3 regions of the Streptomyces sp. NPDC005438 genome follow, and region 1 is predicted to be linked to each of the others. Evidence: riboswitches for the same ligand, from Rfam matches in the RefSeq annotation. Region 1 holds a riboswitch; each other region holds the start of a gene.
What was found. A riboswitch is a leader RNA that binds a small molecule or an ion and turns the genes downstream of it on or off. The one in region 1 is predicted to bind cyclic di-AMP.
Positions count from the first base shown of each region.

Region 1 (7,642 bases):
TGCTGGCACTGGCCGGGTGCGGACTGTCGCTGGCCTCCTCGGGAGCCGGCACCCCCTTCGCCATGATGCTGGCCGCCGCCGTGGGGGGCGCGGCCGTGTGGTCGCGGCGGCGGCACCGGGCCGAGCGGTTCGGGGCCGGGGGCGGCGAGATGGGCGGGGCCACCGCGCAGGCGGTGGCGGTGGCGCCCCCGGAGACCCAGGCACCGCCGGTACCCTCCGGGCCCTCCTGGTGGCGGGAGCCCCTCACCAAGGAACCGGGCGCCTCCACCGGCTACCTGTGGGGCCCACCGGACGCCACCGCCACCGAGGCCAACCCGCCACCGCCCCCGAAGGGTTCGGCCCCCGAACGGGAGCGCGGCCCCCAGCGGCTGAGCATCGGCGGCCCGCTGTGCCTGCTGGCCCTGGCCGCCGCCGTGGTGGGCACCGGCACCACCTGGCACGACAGCCCGCTGGGCGCCACCCTGGCCGTCGGCCTGGGCAGCGCCCTGGTGGTGCTGGGCCTGGGGCTGGCGCTGAGCGCCTTCGTCGGCAGGGTCGGCGGGGGCACCGTGTTCGTGGTGGTGGTGACCAGTGGGCTGCTGGCCGGCGCCGCCCTGATCCCGGAGGCGGTCACCACCGACGTACGGGACGCGCACTGGGCGCCGACCCGTACCGAGCAGGTACGCCCGCGCTACGAGGTGGGCACCGGCGTCGCCGAACTGGACCTGACCGACCTGCGGGCCGGCGCCAAGGAGACCGTGCGCACCCGGATGCGGGTGGGCGCCGGGCAGGTGCTGGTCACGGTGCCGGACGAGATGACGGTGATCCTCGACGTACGGGTGGGGCTCGGTGACCTGCGGCTCCCCCAGGACGCCCAGCGGCGGCACGGGTTCCGCAACGGCCCCCGGGTGGAGCACGAGGGGCTGCGGCTGAGCCCCCAGCGCGGGGAGAAGCCGCACGGGGTGCTGCGGCTGGACGCCGAGGTGTCCTGGGGCCAGGTGTCCCTCGCCCGCGAGGGCGAGCGGATCACCCCGATCACCAGGGACGAGAGGGTGGGGCGCTGATGGGGCGGCGGGGTTTCCGACCGACGCGGCTGCTGGTGGGGCTGCTGCTGGCAACGGTGGGGCTGGTCTACGTCCTGGACGCCACGGGGGTGCTCCACCCGTCCGAGCCGCTGCTGTGGCTGCTGGCCCCGGCGGGGGTGCTGGCCTCCGGGCTGCTGGTGGTCTTCGGCTGGCTGGTCGGACGGGTGGTGTCCGGCCAGCGCGACGGGAAGACGGGACCGGGGTCGGCCAGCCGCTGACCGGGCGGTGCGAAGGCCCGCAGCGCGGCACCCCCGTCACCGCGCTGCGGACCGGGGGAGGCGGGCGACCCCACGCCACCGCGACCGGTGGGCGGACCGCTCGCCACGGTGAGGCCTCCAGACCCGTACCGAGGGGAGCCTGACAGAACCGGCGGTGGCACGGGTCTGGATGCCCGGGTAGGCCCGAAGAGGGCCACCACGAAGGTAGACCGGGCGGGCCGGCGGTCACCAGGAACAGTTCGCACAGTGACCGGGACCGGCGGTTTCTTCCCGAACAGTGAGGGCCACCGGGGTCACAGCTGCCCCAGTGCTCGCATCGACAGCCACAGTTGGTGCCGGGCGCTGGGAGCCCGCAGCAGGGAGCGCCCCAGCCGCTCCTCCACCCGGGCCAGCCGCTTGCGGGCCCCCGGCAGCGAGATCCCCAACTCCCGTGCGGCGACCGGCAGTCGGGCGTCCGCGCGCAGCCACTCCCGGACGGTGGTGAACGCCTCCGGGGAGAGCGGGGCCACCTGGGTACGGGCCCACTTGACGACCTCCGGGGTGGACAGCAACGCCTCCAGGGTGGGCGCCGGAACGTCCGGCGCGGCACCCGCGTCGGCACCCGCGTCGGCGTCCGGGTCGACATCCGGTCCGGTGGATGGCGCCGGTGAGGGGGCCTGGAGCAGCCGTAGCGCCAGCCAGCAGGCGGACTGGTCGGCCAGGGAGCCGACCAGGTCCTTCCCCAACAGGTGCTCCAGCAGCCGTACCCGGGCGCTGAGGGTGTTGCGGTGGATCTTCAGGTGGTGGTTGGCGGCCCCGGCGAAGCTCAGCCAGGACGCCAGGGTGGCCATCAGTTCCCCACCGTCGGGGTCGGCGCGGCGCGGGGGCACGTGGCCGGCGACCGGCTGGAGCAGGGCGTCCGCCCAGCGGCGGGCCTCCGCGCTCACCCGGGGCATCGGTGCCGCGTCCGGGCTGAACCGGGCGTGGCCGTCGACGAGTTGGCGGGCCACGGCCAGGGCGTGGAAGGCCTGCTCGTAGGCGAGGGGGGCCTCGGGCAGGGTGGAGGGTTCGCTGGCGCCGATCCGGCAGTGCGGTTCGAGGTGCAACAGTCGCCGGGCCAGTACGGCCACGTCGCCGCCCTCCGAGGCGGGAACCAGGGTGATCAGGTGGCGGGGCCGCACCGAGCAGGGCGCCCACCAGGCCCGGCCCTCGCTGGCCCGCTCCACCAGCAGCGCCATCCGGCCACGGTCGCCGTCCGGGCACTCGATCACCTGGAGCCAGCACAGCTCCGGCAGTCCGCGGTCCACTATCCGGGCGACCCGCTGGGCCATCACGATCTGCCCGGCCATCAGCAACTGGAGCACCGTCTCCCGGCTGTTGGCCTCGGCGTGCCAGGCCCGCTGCCAGCGCCGGTCGGCCTCCTCCAGGCGCCAGGCCACGCCCAGGGCGCGGGCGGCCTCGGCGAGCGGGGCGCCCCGGGGTGCCCCCTCCGACCTGGTCAGCGCACCGGGCGCTGTGTTGGGCGCTACCTCGACCAGGGTCAGGTAGGGCAGGTCGGGGCGCTGGGCGCTGTCGGCGGGGGTGCCCAGGGCGACCACGTGGACGGTGTCCCGGCCCAGTCCCCGGACCGTGGAGGGGGTGCGCTGGCGGTGTACCGCGCGCACCAGGTCGGCCAGTTCCTCCGGGGGTGTGTGGTGCGCGGGGTACGCGGGGGTGCCGTCGGCGTACAGCAGGGTCGCGGTGCCCGGACAGCGGCGGCCGAGCCAGTCCAGTACCCGGGCGACCGGTTCGGGGCCGGCCGTCAGGCGCGCGAGGGTCGCGGCGGCCGAGGCGGCTCCGGCATCGCCCGACGCGTCGCTGTGGTCCGGGGAGCCGGCACCGGTACCGGCCGCTCCCCGCTGTCCGCCGATCCGGCCCTCCCCGGGTCCGGCCGTGTCCGTCGTTCCCGCCCCGCCCCTGCCTCCCATGCGGTCACGGTAACCGGAGGCGGTCCACCCCGTACGCCCTACCCGAAGATGACCCTCCCCTTCCGCCTCCGGCGCGCGGCCAGTACCGCGTCCACGGAGTGGCGGGGGATTCCGGCGAGCAGCAGGGGCAGCCAGGCGATCAGGTAGGCCAGGTCGTTGCCCAGGTAGTACGGCTCGGTGGACCAGCTCACCGTCAGCCAGAAGGTGAGCGAGATCAGGGCTCCCCCGAGGGCGGCCACCCGGGACCACAGGCCCAGCAGGGTGCCCAGTCCGACGGCCAGTTCTCCCAGGGCGATGGCGTACCCGAAACCCTCGGGGTTCCGCTGGGCCAGCTCCACCAGGAAGGGGAGGGCGGCGGTGTCGCGGACCCCGTCCAGGGTGGCGGCCAGGGAGCCGGTGCCGGAGGAGGCGAAGAAGGCGCGGTCGGTGAGCTTGTCCAGGCCGGCGTAGACGAAGGTGACTCCGAGGAAGAGGCGCAGGGGGAGCAGGGCGTACCGGGCCGCGGTGTCCCGGAGGCCGCCGCCCCCGAGGCCGCCGGGGCCGTTCACCCCCTTGATGGGTTTCGGCCCACCGCCCTCGCCGCCCATGCGGTCCGCCAGAGACATGGCCCCACTCCCGTCTCCCGGTCGCTCACGTGTACGTGTCCGGCTGTGCCGGCATTCTGCCCGGGGCGTCCACGTCTCAAGGTTGCGACTATCCGTGCCAAGCACGTGGATGTCCGGGCCAAGCCCCCGAATCCGCCCCGCGGTACGGGGGACGCCACACGGGAGCCTCGGACCGGGTCGGCCGGTCGCCCACCGGGGCGGGTACCAGGCGGGGGCCCTCGTACACCTGCTCCCTCACCGGACCCGTACCGGATCGGGCGGGCCACCGGCGCACGCGAAGGCCCTCCCCGCCCTGGGAAGGGCGGGGAGGGCCTCGACGCACCGGAGAGGAGCGGTCGACCTCCCGGCGTGGGTCAGAGCGAGACGCCCTTACCGCGCAGGTAGGCCAGCGGGTCTATGTCCGAGCCGTAGTCGGGACCGGTACGGATCTCGAAGTGCAGGTGCGGACCGGTGCTGTTGCCGGTGGAACCGGACAGCCCCAACTGCTGGCCACCGCTGACCGTCTGCCCGGCGCTGACGGACAGCGAGGACAGGTGGGCGTACTGGCTGTAGCGCCCGTCGGAGTGCTTGATGACGACCTGGTTGCCGTAGGAGCCGCCCCAGCCGGCGGACACCACGGTGCCCTGGCCGACGGCCTTGACACTGGTGCCGCTGGAGACCGAGAAGTCCACCCCGGTGTGGTAACCGCTGGACCAGGAGCCGCCGGACGCGCGGTAGGCGGTGCTGGTCGGGGCGTTCACCGGAGCCTGGAAGCCGGAGGAGTTGCCGCTGGGGGCGGACGCCTGGTCGCTGGACTGCTTCGGCTTGGCGTGCTTGGGACCGGACTTCTTCGGGGTCGCCTTGGACTCCGACTTGGCCGGGCCACCGTCGACGCTCAGCTTCTGGCCGGGGATGATCACGTCGGGGTCGCCGCCGATGACCTGGCGGTTGTCCTCGTACAGCGCTTCCCAACCGCCCTGTACGTCCTGGGCCTTGGCGATCTTGAACAGGGTGTCGCCGCTGGCCACGGTGTAGGACTCACCGTTGCGGCCGTGGCTGCTGGCCTGGTCGCCCTTGGGCCGCTCGGGCTTGGACGGGGCCTTGGGCTTGGCCGGCGTGGTGGGCTTGGACTCGCCACCCGGGTCGACACCCGGGGCGGGACCGCCCTTGGCGAGCCCCGCCTTGGGACCGCACAGCGGCCAGGCGCCCGGCCCCTGTTCGGCCAGCACCTTCTCCGCGATGTCGATCTGCTGGGACTTGCTGGCCTGGTCGGCCCGCGAGGCGTACTTGCTGCCGCCGAAGCCCTCCCAGGTGCTCTGGGCGAACTGGAGCCCGCCGTAGTAGCCGTTGCCGGTGTTGATGCTCCAGTCGCCGCTGGACTCGCACTCGGCGACCTTGTCCCAGGTGCTGACGGAAGCGGCCTGGGCGTTGGCGCCGGCGACCATGGTCGTGACCCCGCCGGCGGCGGCGACCACGGAGATGCGGGTGACGTTCTTGTTGAGGCGGCTGTCGCGTGGCCGCCGGTGGCGTCCGCGTCCGGACATAGTGGTGCTCCTCTCCGACGCCTGCGAGGTGAGCTGTCGGGTTCGGGCTGGAGTTGCCCGGCCACCTCTCGGTGGCTTCACCCCAAGCCGGCCCGTGGGTCCGGCACTTACCTTGGGTCCCCCGCTCCTGCCGTTAGACGTGACGTCTGGGATCCGCTGCCGCCGGCAGGATTCGGCGTCCGGCAGCGGACCGCCACTTTGGGGTAGCGGCGGAGCTGAACGTTAAACGCAGAAAATGCGACGAAACAAGCGGCTCGGGGAAGTTGAACGTGAGAGCGAAATAGACATTTAACCCAGGACGACCCGATGGAGTGACCGAACGGCGGACGACGCCGACGCGCGGCCACCGGCACGAACGGAAGCCGTTCCTCAACTACCGCCCCCAGCAAGGGGAATGGCGCGGGAGGAAAACAAACGGCGCGCAACGGACATCACCCCGCCCGAAGGCGGGGTGAATTGCGTCACGGGAGTCCGAATTACCCGTTCTGGGCGCTCGGAGCGTCGAGTTGGGAGAGGGTGGCGATCGACGGTCCGCGCCGCGCGGACAGTTCACGCGCGACCCCCTCCGCCTCGCCCAGGACACGGACCGCGTTCCCCCAGGTGACCTTGCCGATGTCCGTCTCGGACCAGCCACGCGCCAACAACTCGCCCACAAGCCGTGGATAGCAGGACACATCGCCCAGGTCGGCCGGGGTGAAGGGCACCCCGTCGTAGTCCCCGCCGATACCCAGGTGATCGATCCCGGCGACCTGGCGCATGTGGTCCAGGTGGTCGGCCACCGTGGAAGCGGTCGCCTCCGGCCGGGGGTTCGCCTCCTCGAACTCCCGCCGCGCCCGCACCCCGCGCTCCGTACCGTCCAGCGGGTGCAGACCCAGCGACCGCAGGTGGGCGTCCGCCCGGTCGCTCCACTCCACCGCCTCCGGCAGCACGAACTTGGGCACGAAGGTCACCATCGCCACGCCCCCGTTGTCCGCCAGCAGTTGGAGCACGTCGTCCGGGATGTTCCTCGGGTGGTCGCACACCGCCCGGGACGAGGAGTGCGAGAAGATCACCGGCGCCTCGCTCACCCGCAGCGCGTCCCGCATGGTGGAGGCCGCCACGTGCGAGAGGTCCACCAGCATCCCCAGCCGGTTCATCTCCCGCACCACCTCCTCACCGAAGCGGGTCAGCCCACCGGCCGCCGGCTCGTCGGTGGCCGAGTCGGCCCAGGGCACGTTGTCGTTGTGGGTGAGGGTCATGTACCGCACCCCCAGCTGGTACAACGCCCGCAGGGTGGCCAGCGAGTTGTTGATCGAGTGCCCGCCCTCGGCACCCATCAGGGAGGCGATCCGCCCGGCGGCCCGGGCCTCCTCCACCTCCCGCGCGGTCAACGCCAGCGCCAGGTCGTCCGGGTAGCGCTCCACCAGCCGCCGCACCACGTCCACCTGCTCCAGTACGGCGCTCACCGCGTCGTCCCCCGCCAGGTCGGTACGCACGTACACCGACCAGAACTGGGCGCCCACCCCGCCCGCCCGCAACCGGGGCAGGTCGGTGTGCAGATGGGCGCTGAGGTCCTGGGAGACGTCCCGCCGGTCCAGGTCGTAGCCGACCTGCTCACGCAGCGCCCACGGCAGGTCGTTGTGCCCGTCCACCACCGGGTGTTCGGCCAACAGCTCACGCGCCCGCCGCAGGGTGTCCTCGCCCAGGGTCATACCGGTCTCCCGTCTCCACTCGCCCGTCAACGCCACCGGCCGGCCCCCACCAGGAGGACGCCGGCCGGTGATCCGTACCCGTGTGCTCAGCCGCCGAAGCCGAAGCCGCCGCTACCGGCCACCCGGCTCCGCAGCCTGCGCCCCTTCTCCGCGGCCCGCTCCCCCAGCTCCTGCTGGAACCGCTCCAACCGCTCGCGCAGATCGGCGTCATGGGCGCCCAGGACCCGCGCCGCCAGCAGCCCGGCGTTCCGCGCCCCGGCCACGGACACCGCCGCCACCGGCACCCCGGCCGGCATCTGGACGATGGACAGCAACGAGTCCATGCCGTCCAGGTACTTCAACGGCACTGGCACCCCGATCACCGGCAACGGGGTCACCGAGGCCAGCATCCCCGGCAGGTGCGCCGCGCCCCCGGCGCCCGCCACGATCACCCGCAGCCCCCGGGAGGCCGCCTCCTCCCCGTACCGCAGCATCTCCCGGGGCATCCGGTGGGCGGAGGTGACGTCCACCTCGTAGGGGATCTCGAACTCGTCCAGGGCCTGGGCCGCGGCCTCCATGACCGTCCAGTCCGAGTCCGAACCCATCACGATCCCGA
Region 1 is NZ_JBEXEP010000007.1:306,843-314,484, reverse strand. Features, by position in the region: gene ABZT14_RS17250 (PspC domain-containing protein) at 1-1,043, shown strand, start outside; gene ABZT14_RS17245 (hypothetical protein) at 1,043-1,282, shown strand; gene ABZT14_RS17240 (helix-turn-helix domain-containing protein) at 1,576-3,228, opposite strand; gene ABZT14_RS17235 (DoxX family protein) at 3,267-3,833, opposite strand; gene ABZT14_RS17230 (transglycosylase family protein) at 4,187-5,356, opposite strand; cyclic di-AMP (ydaO/yuaA leader) riboswitch at 5,362-5,511, opposite strand; gene ABZT14_RS17225 (dipeptidase) at 5,833-7,047, opposite strand; gene purE (5-(carboxyamino)imidazole ribonucleotide mutase) at 7,134-7,631, opposite strand.

Region 2 (7,642 bases), on a different contig from region 1:
GCGTACCGACCGACGCTGCTGTTCACCGACGGCCCGGTGCACGCCCGGTTCTCCCGCGCGGTCACCGACTCCCTGGCCATGATCAACCTGCACGACCTGCGCCGGCTGGTGACCGACATCGCCGACCAGCTGATCGACCGGGTGGCCCCGCAGGGTCACGCCGACCTGATGATCGACTTCGCGGCCCGGCTCCCCCTGTGGGTGGTCACCCGTCTGTTGGGGCTGTCGGACGAGCAGGCGCCCGAACTGATCACCGCCGTACGGGCGTTGGCGGACAGTGGTGAGGGCGCGAAGGAGGCCAACCAGAAGCTCCAGCAGATGTTCACCGAGCTGTTGCAGCAGCGGGCCCAGCGTCCCGGTGACGACCTGCCCTCCTGGCTGCTGGCCCACCCCTCGGGCCTCAGCCCGGAGGAGGTGCTGCACCACATCATGGTGATCATCGTGGCCGGCACCGGCCCGGCGGCCAACTGGACCGCCAACGCCGCCCGGTTGCTGATGCTCGACAGCGGTTTCCGCTCCCACCTCAGCGGTGGACGCCTCACCGTGGACGCCGCGTTGGACGAGGTGCTGTGGCGGGACACCCCGGTGCAGAACTTCCCCGGCCGTTACGCGCTCCAGGACCTGTACCTGGGGGGCCGCTTCATCCAGGCCGGGGACGCGCTCATCCTGGGGCTGGCCGCCGCCAACCAGGACCCGGCGGTCCTTCCGGCCAGCGGCCGGCCGATCACCGGCAACCGTTCGCACGTGTCCTTCGGGGCCGGTCCACACACCTGCCCGGCCCGCAACCCGGCACGGGTCATCGCCCACACCGCGGTCAGCACACTCATCAACCGCCTGCCCGACATGCAGATCGCGGTCGACCCCGAGTCATTGACGTACCGCACCTCACCGTGGTCCCGTGCCCTCTACTCACTTCCCGTGAACTTCACCCCTTCGCAGCCGTCAAGCTTTGGAGCCCGCACATGACCACGGCCCCCGAGTCCCCGGAGTACCACCTCGACGTGACCGGCTCCGACCTGCATGGTGAGGTCGCGATGCTGCGGGAGAGGGGGGACGCGGTCCAGGTGATGCTGCCCGGCGGGGTCTCCACCTGGGTCGTCACCCGGCACCAGCTGCTCCAGGACCTGCTGGCCGACAACCGGGTGGGCAAGGACGCCCGCCACTGGCGCGAGTTGCACGACGGCACCGTCCCCGAGGGCTGGCCGCTGCTGGACTTCGTCACCAACGTCGGCATGACCACCGCCGACGGGCAGGACCACCGGCGTCTGCGCACCCTGGTCAGCCAGGCGTTCACCCCCCGTCGGGTGGACGCGATGCGCCCGGGCATCGAGGAGACCACCCATCGGCTGCTGGACCGGCTGGCGACCTTCCCGGCCGGCGAAGTGGTGGACGTACGCGAGCACTTCGCCTACCCGCTGCCGATGGGGGTGATCGGCCAGCTCCTGGGCATCCCCGAGGAGCGCTACGACGACTTCCACGGCCTCTCGAAGAGCCTCACCTCCTCCACCACCCCGGCCGAGGAGGGGGTGCAGACCCGCAAGCGGATGCACGCCCTGCTGACCGAGCTGATCGCGGAGAAGCGCGCCCACCCCGCCGACGACCTGACCAGCGGACTGATCGCGGCCACCGACCAGGGCGACCGGCTGAACGAGCAGGAGCTGATCGGCACCCTGATCCTGATGCTGGTGGCCGGGCACAGCACCACCCTCAACCTGATCACCAACACCATCCGCGCCCTGCTGGCCCACCCGGACCAGTTGAAGCTGCTGACCTCCGGTCAGTACCCGTGGACGGCGGCGGTGGAGGAGACCCTGCGCTGGGACGCCTCGGTGGCCCACTTCCCGATGCGGTTCGCGATCGAGGACATCCCGCTGGAGGACGTGACCATCCGCAAGGGAGACGCGCTGCTGGCCTCGTACATCGCGGCCGGACGCGACCCCCGCCAACACGGAGAGCGGGCCGACGAGTTCGACCTGACGCGCGAGCAGACCCGTCACCTCACCTTCGGGTACGGGCCGCACTTCTGCATCGGTTCCGGGCTGGCCCGACTGGAGGCGGCGGTGGCCGTGCCGGCGCTGTTCGCCCGCTTCCCGGACCTGCGACTGGCGGTGGGGGACCAGGAGTTGACCCACCTGCCCTCGGTGGTCAGCAACAGCGTGACCGCCCTCCCGGTGACCCTGTCCCGAGGCTGAGCGTCCCAGGACGCCCAGCCCGGCGGTCGGCCCCGGTGCTCCCGGTCGGAGCGTCGGGGCCGGAGGCGGTCAGACGCCCGGGGGGCGGATGGTGAGGTGGGAGAAGTCCCGCCCCTGGTACACCTGCGCTCCCGAGTGGACCACCCCGACGCTGTTGTGCACCTGGGAGTTGTCCTGGGCGGGCAGTTGGGGGCGCACCTCCTCCAGCAGGGCGCGCAGTTCGTCGGCGGCGGCCGGGTCCTCGCGCAGCACCCGACGGAGCCGACTGCGCCAGGTGGCCTGGAGGTCGTCGGCCGCCTCCTCGTCACCCTCGTCCCGGGCGTTCACCAACTCGCCCTGCGACAGGTCGAGTTCCTCCTCCGCGCTGCCCGCGTCCTCCTGCCGGCCCCGGCTCAGGAAGGCGGCGACCCGCCCCTTCACCCGCTCCCAGGAGTCGGTCACCATCAACGCGACCAGGGCGCTCGCACCCTCCGCCGCCAGCGTCGCCAGTTCCTCCACTGCCACCCCTTCCGATGTCCCGGGGACACGGTAGTCAGTCTCAGCCGGGTGGGACAGGGCGCCCGGTGGGTGACGATGAGGGTCCGTCAGCGTGCGGTCGGCACCGGGTACGTGAAGTGTGTTGGCATAGGGGTGTCCAACCGTCGCAGTGCGGCGAGCGAACCAAGTGAAGAGAGGTACCACCGTGGCCACCACACGTAGCGCCCACACCGTCTGGGAGGGCAACCTGCTGGAGGGGTCGGGGGCCGTCACCTTCGACTCCTCGGGCATCGGCGAGCAGCCGGTGACCTGGCCGTCCCGCGCGGAGGAGCCCAACGGGCGGACCAGCCCCGAGGAACTCATCGCCGCCGCGCACTCCAGCTGCTTCTCCATGGCCCTCTCCCACGGCCTGGCCGGCGCGGGCACTCCGCCCACCCGGGTGAACACCAAGGCCGACGTCACCTTCGAGCCGGGGACCGGAATCACCGGCATCCACCTGACCGTGGAGGCGGAGGTGCCCGGGCTGGACGCCGAGGCCTTCGCCAAGGCGGCTGAGGGCGCCAAGGCGAACTGCCCGGTGAGCCAGGCGCTTTCCGGCACCACGATCACCCTGACCGCCAACCTGGTCTGATCGGGGTCCGCGAGGGGTGGTGTCCTCCCGAGGGAGGGCACCACCCCTTTCGCGTCCCAGGACGCCAACCCTTTCGACCTTTTTGGTCAGTAGTGAGGCTTTTTCCGTCGCATGGCCGGCAGTTCGACACCCCCACAGGGCCCCGAAACGGGACCCCGAGCCTGTGACCCTTCTCTCCGCTTGATCCGTCTCACACCAACTGTCCGATGCGGCCACATACATGCTGGCCTGCACAAAGAGCGGTAGAGCACACCCCATGGGCCTCATCGACCACAGTGGCACCCACTGCCCGGTTTTGGCCTGCCGGCACCGCTGTGCTTACGGTCGCCACCGTCCGCGGATCGCGGGCATCGAGGGCCGCTATGCCGAATCCTGTCGACGGCCCCTCGATCACCTCAAGCAACAACCACGGCAGGAGCGGGGGACCCACGGTAGGTGCCCGACGGAGCCGTCCGTCGCAGCTCAGTGCTGCCCGGAAGGCCCCCGAGGGCTAGGGGTGAAGCCCGTACCGGTTCGCCGGACGGGCCGGGCGACTCACAGCCCGAACCCGACAGCTCACCTCGTAGGCATCGGTGAGGAGACAGCATGTTCACCAGCAAGGGACGTGACGGCAACCGCGCCCGTGTCGCCCGGATAGCCACCCTGGCCGGCGTCGCCGGCGTCGCGATCGCCGCCCCGATGCTGAGCGCCACCGGCGCGCAGGCCGCTTCCGTGGACACCTGGGACAAGGTCGCCCAGTGCGAGTCCGGCGGCAACTGGTCCATCAACACCGGCAACGGCTACTACGGCGGTCTGCAGTTCTCCCAGTCCAGCTGGGCCGCGGCCGGCGGCACCAAGTACGCCTCCCGGGCCGACCTGGCCACCAAGGAGCAGCAGATCGCCACCGCCGAGCGGCTGTTGAAGCTCCAGGGTCCGGGCGCCTGGGCCTGCGCCGGCGCGGGCGGCCTGACCGCCGGCGGCCCCTCCGCCGACGTCAGCCCCCAGGGCGGCACCAGCGACAGCAAGCCGTCGTCCGAGTCGTCCACCCGGCAGCAGTCCCAGAAGTCCCCGTCGGCCTCGTCGCAGGGCAAGGGCGCCTCCGGCAAGACCTACACCGTGCGGTCCGGCGACACCCTCAGCTCCATCGCCCAGGCCAACGACACCACCTGGAAGCAGCTCTACGCGCGCAACTCCTCGGTGCTGAGCGACGCCAACGTGATCCTGCCCGGGCAGAAGCTGACCCTGGGCTGAGGCGGGGCCTTGCCGGGTCGGGGCTGAGGTCCCGGCCCGGTTGCCCTCAGCACCCAACTCAGGAACCCGGCAACCAGGGAGCCGGCCACCCGCTCCCCCACCGCCGGGTCGGGCCACCGCCGGGGCACCGGGAACTCCCCGTACGGCGCGGACCGGTGGCGGTCTGAACGTCCTCGTACCGGGCGCCCGCGGAGGGCGGCGACCGAGGGCGGCGACAGCGGGAAGCGCCCGTCGATGTCCCCACCCCCGTGGGGGGCATCGACGGGCGCCACCTCGGTTTCCAGGGAGGACCCCGGACCGTGGACGCTCACGGCGGGCCGGCGCGGGCACCTCACCCCCTGGTGGGCGCACAGCGGTCGCTCGACCGCCGGCGCCTCTCACAGGGGAGGAGCCCCGTCCCCGTCGCCTGTGGGCCCCGCCGTGGCGTGACCACAGGATGACAGTGGATGACCGTCGAGCACATTGCCGGAACCCGGAAGTCTCGACCCCCGCCCCGTGTCCGGTTCGGTCGGGAACCGGTGGCGACCCGCCACGGGACAGGGGCCGGTGGGGAGTTCGGTACGGAAGGAGGGCCGGACCGTCGAGGCGGCCGGCCGTCGCTCACAGCTCCCGCGCGGGCCACCCCAGCAGCCGGGCGCCCATGGTGGCGGTCTCCAGGGTGTAGCGGTGCAGGGAGTCGCTGGGGCTGTAGCCGGTGAGCGTACGGATGCGCTCCAACCGGTAGGACAGGGTCCGTACGCTGATGCCGAGCCGTCGGGCGGCCTCGGCGTTGACGTAGCCGGACTCGGAGTAGACCGCCAGCGTCTCCAACAGCGGGTCGGCGCCGCCCCGGGCCTGGGTCAGCGGCCCCAGCACGGTGGTGACCAGGTCGGCGATCGCTCCCCGGTCCCGGAGCAGCACCGGGAACACCATCAGTTTCTCGGCGCTGAAGTGGGTGCCCTCCAGGCCCAGGCCCTCCGCCAACTCCAGCGCGCCCCGGGCCTCCTCGTAGCTGCGCACCACTCCGCCCGGCCCCGAGTGGTCCCGGCCGACGGCCACCCTGCGGGCGCCCTGGTAGTCGGGCCCGGAGCGTTCGGCGAGTTTGCCGAACGCCTCCAGCAGTGGCGCGTCCCCGGTGGCGGCGATGCAGACCAGCCGGCCGTCCTTGGTGGCGACCATGGCGTGGTGGGCCTCGCCGAACCGGCCGGCCAGGTCCCGTTCCACCCGGCGCACCAGCGGGTGGGTGTCGACGTAGTCCTCGTCCCCCACGGCCACGGCCACCTGGTGGGACTGGGCGAGCCGCAGCCCGAACTGCTGGGCGCGCTCGCTGAGTCGGCCCAGGTCACTGCGGCCGTGCAGCAGGTCGTCGACGAACTCCCGACGTTCGGCCTCCTCCTGGCGCAGGGCCATTCGCTGGGCCCGTTCGTGCCCCTCCCCCAGGGCGTTCACCGCCGCGTCCAGTACGGCCAGTACCGCGTCCCCGGTCCGTCCGCGCTCGGCCGCTCCGGCGGAGCGGGCGACCCCGGGCAGCGAACTCCACAGTCCCCGGGTGGCGCTGACGTAGAGGCTGATCAGTTCCCGTAGGCCGTGTCCCTCCTCGGCGGCGCGCTCGCCCAACATGCGCAGCGACTCCAACTCGTCGCGGCGGGGCAGCCGTCCGGTGTGGGAGACCTCGGCGAGCAGCTCCGGGTAGCCGTCGAGGTAGCTGTTCGGTACGGGCTGATGCCTCACGCCCCCGCCTCTCGCTTCGTCGGTCGGCACAGCGTAAGGGAGTGCCCAGAGCTGTGGGCCGAGGTGGGGTGGCCTTGACGTGCTCTTGACCTGGGCGGCCGTCCCAGGCGGTGGGAGGCCGTCCGTGAGGGAGGGGTCAGCGCACGTCGAGCCGGAGGAAGCGGGGCCGGTAGAGGTTGACGTCCCGGTGGATGCCCTCCGTCGAGCCCAGCACGTTGACGTCGTAGCTCACCAGCAGTCGTCCCCGGTCGTCGGTGAACTCCGGGTGCGCCTGCGGGTTGTACGGCACCGCCCCGGCCCGCGCGCCCCCCGGAGGCAGGGGCGGTTTGGCGACCTTGACCGGGCCGGACCAGGGGCCGGTGGGCGAACAGGAGGAGTAGGAGGTGAGGGTGTCCATCCCGCCGCCGTCGGGGGCTCCGGCGTCCATGGTCAGCAGCAGCCAGCCGTCCTTGGCCCGGACCACCGAGTAGGTGCCGGTGGCTCCGCGTTGTGCGGTGCGGCCGACCAGGATGGCGCGGGAGCGGGTGGGGTTCCCCTGCCACTCCTTCCCGTCCCAGTACCGCCAGGCGGAGGAGGCCGCCAGCTGTCCGCGCGGCACCCGGGCCACGTGGGCGCGGGAGGCCTTGCCGTCGACGCTGCCCTCGTCCGCGCCGAACACGTAGGTCCACTCCCCCTGTTGGACGGCCGAGGTGCCGTACAGCACCCGCCGGTCGAAGGGGGTGTTGTCGGAGGGGCGGTGAAGCGGCCTGATGTCCTGGAGCTTCAGGTCCGGCAGCGACAGGGTGGCGACCTCGCTGAGGCGGGGCACCCCGAAGATCCAGGGGGCCGTTCCCTGCTCCCGCTGCCACAGCAGCACCCGCACCACCTTGTCCGGGGAGCCGGGGGTACGCGGCTCCACCACCGCCTGCACCGGCCACCGCCACAGTTCCCTGCCCTCCGGGGAGAACCCGCTGGCGAACAGCGGCCGGGGGTTCTGCGCGTCCCCCTCGACCAGGGTGCGTTCCAGGGTGCCGGAGGGGTTCATCACCAGCACCGAGTTGCGCACCCACTTCGGGGAGGGCACCCGGCGTCCGCCCTCGTACACCCGGTCCAGGAAGGTGTCCGCCGACAGCCACAGCGTCCGGCCGTCCGGGAGCCGTACCGAGCGGGTGCCGTCCCCTCCGGTCCAGTCGTCGAACCTCAGGTTGTCGTTGCCGTAGCGGCTGAACTCCGAGGTCATCCGGGCGTCCTGGACCCAGCCGGTGGGCCGGGGCGGGGTGCAGGCGCGGTCCCGCTCGCCGTCCGGTCGGCTGGTCACCAGCAGCACGCCGATGACCACCAGCGCGAGCAGCGGCGCCAGCCAGCGTGCGGTACGGCGGCGGCGCCCGCCGGAGGTGGGGTCGGTCGATGTCATCGGGGACGG
Region 2 is NZ_JBEXEP010000001.1:907,302-914,943, reverse strand. Features, by position in the region: gene ABZT14_RS03800 (cytochrome P450) at 1-966, shown strand, start outside; gene ABZT14_RS03795 (cytochrome P450) at 963-2,192, shown strand; gene ABZT14_RS03790 (hypothetical protein) at 2,262-2,690, opposite strand; gene ABZT14_RS03785 (OsmC family protein) at 2,875-3,300, shown strand; cyclic di-AMP (ydaO/yuaA leader) riboswitch at 3,689-3,884, shown strand; gene ABZT14_RS03780 (transglycosylase family protein) at 3,886-4,530, shown strand; gene ABZT14_RS03775 (helix-turn-helix domain-containing protein) at 5,131-6,240, opposite strand; gene ABZT14_RS03770 (DUF4185 domain-containing protein) at 6,377-7,633, opposite strand.
Region 2: another riboswitch for cyclic di-AMP. It lies ahead of ABZT14_RS03780 (transglycosylase family protein); the one in region 1 lies ahead of ABZT14_RS17230 (transglycosylase family protein).

Region 3 (7,642 bases), on a different contig from region 1:
CGTGGTGCCGCGTCGGGCACCGGACGGGGAACCCACCACCGGGGCGGGCACCGCGAAGGAACCGAACTCGGAGGTCACGTCGGGGGGTTCAGCCACCGCCGAGCCGAACTGACCGGTCTGGTCCGCCGTACGAGGCGGGGGAGGCGGCGCCTGACGTCGCGTGAACCGGGTCGCCGTACGCGGAGGTACCGCGCTCCGAGTGGGGCGCGGTGACTCGGGGGGCCGTCCGGCGTCGCCGGCGCGCGGGGCCGGTGCTGTGCGGGGGGTCGCGATACGGGCCCCGTCCGGTACGGCCGGGGAACGGTCCGCGGAGCGGCCGGTCCGAGCGTCCCCGGAACCGGCCGCTGAGTCCTCGCCGCTGGCGAGGGAAGTGACCGGGCTGCTGTCCCCTGCCGACCGGTCACCGCACCGGGGCGCGGTCCCATGACGCGGTCGTGCCCACCGTCTCGGTGGCCCACGGGCGTCCCATCGCCTCGGTACTGTGATCCCAGCGACGCCGGGCGCCCGGCCATGCTGAGACACCGGGTCCAACGAAGGGCCCCAGCCCCGGTCACGCTCCGTACGGGTGACCGGCCGCGCGCCCATCCGCCCCTGGTCGGAGCCGAGGTCGACTCCCCGCCCGGGTGGACGGGATGGCGCACCCCGGAGCGGGGGGAGTGGGCGGGGTGGTCCACCCGCTCCCGTGCCCCGGCGGCTGCCATGAGGGTCAGACCCGGCCCCGGCACAGCTCCAGCAGGGTCATCGCCAGCGAGGTGCCCGGGCGGCCCAGCTCCTCGCGGTACCGGCGGAGGATCTCCATCTCCCGCGTCAGGTTCACCCGGCGTCCACCGTCCTGGACGCGGGCCCGTTGGATGTCGGCCGAGACGGCCATCCGTTCCCGTACCAGGGCGATGATCCGGGCGTCCAGGTCGTCGATGCTCCGCCGGCTGTCGGCGATGGCCGAGTCGGCCGACCGCTCGGGAGCCGGGGCGGGAGCGCTGGAGGTGTGTGTCACGGTTTCCCCTCGGGGCTCGGGCCCCGGGACCACGTCACCCGGCACACCACAGGCGCCCCGGGTACGGGACCCGGGGCGCCTGTCGGATGTCAGTGGCTCACTGAGCGCACCATCGCTCCAGCTGGCAGCCGGCCGGGCCGGTGCCATAGCTAAATCGAGGGGCGCGGGTGGTGAACACGCCCCCAGTATGCACCTCGTCGGAACCGCCGGGAGTCGCGGGTGTAATGCCGGGAGACCTACGTCAGGTCCTGGACCATCCGGCCGCCCCCGGGGAGGAGAGCCGGCCCGGTCCGACGGCACCCAGGGGGCTCCCACCGGCGCCGGAGCGGTGACCGTCGGCACCGGAAGGGCCGGAGGGCACCGGTAGAATCGCCAGCGTCCGCCCGTACTCCCGGGAGGGCCGGCCCGCACAGGTGCGGAGCAGCGCACGTCCCTCCCCTCCGCCGAAAGGCAGCCTGTGGCACCCACGCCCCCCGAAACCGGAGCATCCGCCGTCGTCCTGGTGGTCGACTTCGGCGCGCAGTACGCCCAGCTCATCGCCCGACGCGTACGCGAGGCCAGGGTCTACAGCGAGATCGTCCCCTCCACCACTCCGGTCGCCGAGATGCTGGCCCGTGAACCGGCGGCGATCATCCTCTCCGGGGGCCCCTCCTCGGTGTACGCCGACGGGGCGCCCCGTATCGACCGCGCGCTGTTCGAGGCCGGGGTCCCGGTCTTCGGGATGTGCTACGGCTTCCAGCTGATGGCCCAGGTGCTGGGCGGCACGGTGGACAACAACGGGGCCCGGGAGTACGGCCGCACCACGCTGACGGTGACCCGGGGCAGCTCCACCCTCTTCGAGGGCACCCCCGAGGAGCAGACGGTCTGGATGTCCCACGGTGACGCCTGCTCCGCCGCCCCCGAGGGCTTCACGGTCACGGCCGCCACGGACACCGTTCCGGTGGCCGCCTTCGAGGACGAGGAACGGTCGCTGTTCGGCGTCCAGTACCACCCCGAGGTGATGCACTCCACCCACGGCCAGCAGGTGTTGGAGCACTTCCTGTACCGGGGCGCGGGCATCACCCCCTCCTGGACCACCACCAGCGTGGTCGACGAGCAGGTGGCCGCGATCCGCGCCCAGGTCGGCGACAAGCGGGCCATCTGCGGGCTGTCCGGCGGAGTCGACTCGGCGGTGGCCGCCGCCCTGGTGAACAAGGCCATCGGCAGCCAGCTGACCTGCGTGTACGTCGACCACGGGCTGATGCGCAAGGGCGAGACCGAACAGGTCGAGAAGGACTTCGTCAACGCCACCGGGGTGCAGCTGAGGGTGGTGGACGCCCAGGAGCGGTTCCTCAACGCCCTGGCCGGGGTCTCCGACCCGGAGGAGAAGCGCAAGATCATCGGCCGGGAGTTCATCCGGGTCTTCGAGCAGGCCCAGGCCGAACTGGTCGTCGAGGCGGGTCAGGAGGGGGCGGACGTGGCCTTCCTGGTGCAGGGCACGCTCTACCCGGACATCGTGGAGTCCGGTGGCGGCTCCGGTACGGCCAACATCAAGTCCCACCACAACGTGGGCGGGCTGCCCGAGGACCTGGAGTTCGAGCTGGTCGAGCCGTTGCGCCAGCTGTTCAAGGACGAAGTGCGGCGCGTGGGCGAGGAGTTGGGCCTGCCCGAGGAGATCGTGCAGCGCCAGCCCTTCCCCGGGCCCGGACTGGGCATCCGCATCGTCGGGGAGGTCACCCGCGAGCGGCTGGACCTGCTGCGGGAGGCCGACGCCATCGCCCGCGAGGAGTTGACAGCGGCCGGACTGGACCGGGACATCTGGCAGTGCCCGGTGGTGCTGCTCGCCGACGTCCGCTCGGTCGGGGTCCAGGGGGACGGCCGTACTTACGGTCACCCGGTGGTCCTGCGCCCGGTCTCCTCCGAGGACGCGATGACCGCCGACTGGTCCCGTCTGCCGTACGACGTGCTGGAGCGGATCTCCACCCGGATCACCAACGAGGTCGCGGAGGTCAACCGGGTGGTGCTGGACGTCACCAGCAAGCCGCCGGGCACCATCGAGTGGGAGTGAACCTCCCCTCCCCGTGGGGGAGTAGCGGGGGTGGAGTCGTACCACCCCCGCGTCCGGGACCGTCGGCGGGCGGTCCGTACCGTCCGGTCCGGGTCAGTTCACCTTGTTACCGGTTCCCAGGTCGGTGACCTTGGGGGAGCCGGGGGCGGACAGCGTGTTCTGACTGCCGATGAGCCGTACCTCGGTGGTGTCCTGGTCGGCCGCGACGGTGTTGCCGGTCCCGATCACCGTGACCTTCTCGCAGCCCCGCACCGTGAGGGTGTTACGGGAGCCGGTGACGGTCAGGACCTGGTTGCCCTCGCACTCCACCTTCTCCCTGCGTTCGCTGCCGGCGACGAAGCGGTCGCCGGAGCCGGTGTCGCCGTCCTCCTGGCCCGTTCCGCCGTCCTCCTGGTCGGTCCCGCCCTTCACCCTGCCCTGGTTGACCCTGCTTCCGGCCCCGTTGAGGTTGACCTTCGGCTTCTTCCCGTCGAGGCCCTCCTCCCAGGTGACGGTGTTGCCGGCGCCCGTGACGTTGAGGGTGCCGACCTTCTGGACGTTCAGGGTGTTGCTCGCCCCGGTGACGTCGACCTTGGCGCACTCCCCGGTGAGCGTCACGCTGTTGGAGGCGCCGGACAGGCTGACCTCCCCGCCCGATCCGCAGTCCACGGTGCGACGCTCCGACGTTCCGTTGATCACGGTCCGCTCGCCCGACTTCCCGCCGTCGCCGGAGTCGGAGTCGGTCCCTTCGGGAGAGCAGGCGGCCAGGGCCAGCAGGGCGGTGACCAGCAGCAGGTGACGGGGCCTGGGGCTCGGGGCTTTCACGGGACTCCTCGGTGCGGCGTCTTCGGGGGACTTCTGGGGCTTCCGGGCTCTACGGATCGGACGGGAACGAGGGCACAGCCTTCCCTACCGACCTGCCCAGGGGAACCCCGGGTGGGCCAACCTAGTGGCTTTCACGGTGCCCAACAGCCTTGTGGGAACGGGGACTTGTAGGCCGGGTCACGGGGTGGTGGGCGGAGCCGTCGGGTGGGGTGCCACCTGCCGCCGGACGGGCGTGTGCCGGGGGGTGAGGACGCGTCAGGGATGCCCGACGGACGGTAAGTAAGGTTTCCCAACGGTTCCGTGGGGGCGGTGACTTGGGGCTCGCCTCGGGTTCCGTCGTGGAGGCGGGTGGGGGGTACGGGCCGGTGCCCTTCGCCGGTCGAGGGGGACAGGAAGGTTTCCTGACGGTTCCTCGTGCGGGATGCGCTCCCTCGTGTGAGGGAGGGGCTCGGCCCGTGGTGGCCGGCTCGCTCCGTACGAGGTTGCCGGCTCCTGGGCGCGGCCCCTTTCTCCGTACGTCTCCAGGAGTCTCTGTAGGGAAGGGGTTTCGGGAAGGGGGTACGGCGGAGGCTCCGGCCTCGCGACCTGTCCGACGCCGAGGGTCTGGATGCGGTCGCGGCCGTCAGGGGGTGCGGCATGGAGGGAGCGGCGGCACGCTCCCTGTGGGGCGCCCCTGGTGGTGAGCGGATCCCGTCGGACGGGGGTCGGCCGACGGCAGTGCTCCCACCCTTCGTTGGGGTCGACCGGTTCGAGGCGGGGCCACAAGGGGGGCGACCCGAGGGTGGCCCCGGCGCCCCGCCCCCGGGCGTCGCCGCGTACTTCCGGGTGCCCCGGGTCCCAGCCGGTCCGATGTCCGGTCGCCCCCTGGCCCGTACCCCGCCCCACTCCCAACGGGCTTGGTGGGCGGCGGAGTTGGGGGCCCTGGGCGCCCGGTCGGCCGAGGCTTCCGAGGGTCGCTTTGTTCGGTGGGTTCCTGTGAGGTCAGTCCCCGCTGTTGCGGTACCGCTGAGAAATGTAGTACTCCTTATACATGAGCGAGCAGGTGCACAACAGGCTGTCGGTGGTGAGGGCGGAGAGGAAGGTTTCCCGTCAGAAGCTGGCCGAGGCGGTTGGGGCCCATTACCAGACGATCGGCTACATCGAGCGCGGGCAGTACAACCCGAGTCTCGACCTGGCCCTGCGGATCGCCGCGTTCTTCGGCCTGCCGGTGGAGGCGTTGTTCTCCCTGAAACCGTTCACCCCCCTAACCGACGAGATCTACGGGAGGCAGACATGACCCGTCCCCACAACCCCGCCGCCGGAACGGGGCGCGAGCCCAGCCGCCGGGACCGGTGGACGCTGCGCACCATGAACCGCGAGGAGGGGCGGCACCTCCATGCCACCCGTACCCGCCGCACGACACTGGTGCTGGGGCACATCGCCGTGACCTCGTTGATGGCCGGCTCCGCCATCGCCATGTGCGCGCTCGGCGAACCCTGGTGGGCGCTGGCTCTGTTGCTGTCCCTGGTGATGTGGGTGCCGTTGACCGGGATGCTGAACTCGGCCACGCGGGGGCTGCTGGAACTGCGCCCCCACATGCTGGACGAGCGCCAACAGGCCGAGCGCGGCGTGGTGATGGCGCGGGCGTACCAGCTCACCCGCTGGGGGCTGCTGGTCGCCCTGGTGGGTTGCGTGGCCGCGCACGCCCTGGGCTCCTCGTTGCGGGAGCTGTCCGGGCCGATGGCGGCGCTGGGCTTCCTCCTGCTGGTGACCCACTTCCTGTCGCCGCTGTGGATCGCCGTACTGCGGGTGGAGGACGAGCCGTTGGGTGGGGACGAGGTGTAGGCGGTCGCGACGGGCCGAGCAACCCCCGCGGATGACCGGGGCGCTGGGGCCGGACGTGGGGTAACGATGAGATATCGGACGTATCGAGCCCCAGGCTTCACAGCAACCCCACTTCTTGGCTACCGTGCCCTGCCAGGCGACCCGTACCCCCAGTCGGCGAAGGCGTCGACACGGGTTGCCCCGTCGAGTCCGGTCTCACCGGAACCGGGGACCCACAGGCAACACCGGGGTGAATCAGGGGACATGCGACGCGTGTCCTCCGTAGGGCGACCTTCCGAAGCCCGAACCCGACAGCTAACCCGGTAGGCGGTCCACGGAAGGAGCCGCGACCTTGGCGTCGCATCGCAAACCCCGCGGCGGGATACTCGCCCACTCCCGCCGTCCGGCGGTCGGAGTCACCACCGTCGCCCTCGCCTCGGTCGGAATGCTGGCCCAGAGCGCCCAGGCCGCACCGAACGACAAGCCCTCCCTGGAGGAGGTCAAGGAGCGGGTCGACACCCTGTACCGGGAGGCCGGCACCGCCACCCAGAAGTACAACGCCAAGAAGGAGCAGACCGACCAGCAGCGCACCAAGGTCAACAAGCTGCTGGACAAGGCCGCTCAGCGCACCGAGAAGCTCAACGACGCCCGCCGCACCCTGGGGAACTACGCCACCGCGCAGTACCGCACCGGGGGTGTGTCCGGCACCGCCACCCTGCTGCTGACCCAGGATCCCCAGGGCTTCTTCAAGCAGTCCCACCTGCTGGACCGGATGACGGGCCGCCAGAAGGAGGCGGTCAAGGACTTCCAGGAGCAGCAGCGCCAGACCAACCGGCAGCGGGTGGAGGCCGGCAAGAGCCTGAAGTCCCTCAGCGAGAAGCAGGCCACCCTGCGCGAGGACAAGCAGACGGTCCAGGGCAAGCTGGCCGAGGCGCGCAAGCTGTTGTCCAAGCTGACCGCCGAGGAGAAGGCGCGGCTGGCGGCCATCGAGCGGAAGAAGCGCGAGGAGGCCCGCCGCAAGGCCGAACAGCGCGAGCGGGAGCGGGAGAAGGAACGGGAGAAGGAGCCCCCGCCGCAGGACGTGCCCGACGACGGCAGCTACTCCGCCAAGGCCCGCAAGGTCATCGACTTCGCCAAGAAGCAGCTGGGCAAGCCCTACGTCTGGGGTGCGACCGGCCCCAACTCCTACGACTGCTCAGGGCTCACCCTGGACGCCTGGTCCGAGGCCGGGGTGCAGCTGCCCCGTACGACCTGGGACCAGGTCGAGGTCGGGACCAAGGTGTCCAAGTCGTCGATGCTCCCGGGCGACCTGGTCTTCTTCTACGACGACATCAGCCATGTCGGGATCTATGTGGGCGGTGGGCAGATGATCCACGCGCCCAAGCCGGGTACCAACATCCGCTACGAGTCGATCGACTACATGCCCTTCCACAGCGCGGTGCGCCCGGCCTGAGGCGCCGGACCACACTTCACGGTCACGCCGGCGTCCCCGTTCGTCGCGGGGCGTCAGGCGTGACCGTGGTCGGGGCGCCGGGTGTTCGCCCGGTGTCGCCTCAGCTCGTCCACAGCACGGCCACGAAGATGTTCACCGTGGTCAGCGCGCCGATGGCGGTGAACAGGGGTGCGGGTACCCGCTCCTCGTCCCGCTGGAGGTAGACCAGCGCCATCACCACCACGAGCACGGCGGTCTTGATCCCGATCTTCAGGTTGTTGACCGGGTTGTCGTCGGCCTGGTTGAGGCCGACCAGGATCATTCCGGTCAGCAGCATCGTCAGCGCGCCGTGCCACATGCCGGGGGAGACCCGGGCCTCTCCGGGCCCGATGGCCTTCAACTGGAACAGGAACCCGCCCAGCAGCGCGGCGATCCCGATGATGTGCAGCCCGACGAACAGATGGATCAGTACGTCCATGGCCGCAGCCTAACCACCGGCCTCCGGGCACCCGTTCACCGAGGTCCCCCTCGGCCGAAGGCCCGGGGCCCGGTGCGTCCGCGA
Region 3 is NZ_JBEXEP010000001.1:606,463-614,104, forward strand. Features, by position in the region: gene ABZT14_RS02545 (GMC family oxidoreductase) at 1-112, shown strand, start outside; gene ABZT14_RS02550 (chorismate mutase) at 707-994, opposite strand; gene guaA (glutamine-hydrolyzing GMP synthase) at 1,452-3,041, shown strand; gene ABZT14_RS02560 (DUF3060 domain-containing protein) at 3,135-3,845, opposite strand; gene ABZT14_RS02565 (helix-turn-helix transcriptional regulator) at 4,876-5,121, shown strand; gene ABZT14_RS02570 (hypothetical protein) at 5,118-5,669, shown strand; cyclic di-AMP (ydaO/yuaA leader) riboswitch at 5,841-5,994, shown strand; gene ABZT14_RS02575 (NlpC/P60 family protein) at 6,001-7,101, shown strand; gene ABZT14_RS02580 (hypothetical protein) at 7,202-7,558, opposite strand.
Region 3: another riboswitch for cyclic di-AMP. It lies ahead of ABZT14_RS02575 (NlpC/P60 family protein); the one in region 1 lies ahead of ABZT14_RS17230 (transglycosylase family protein).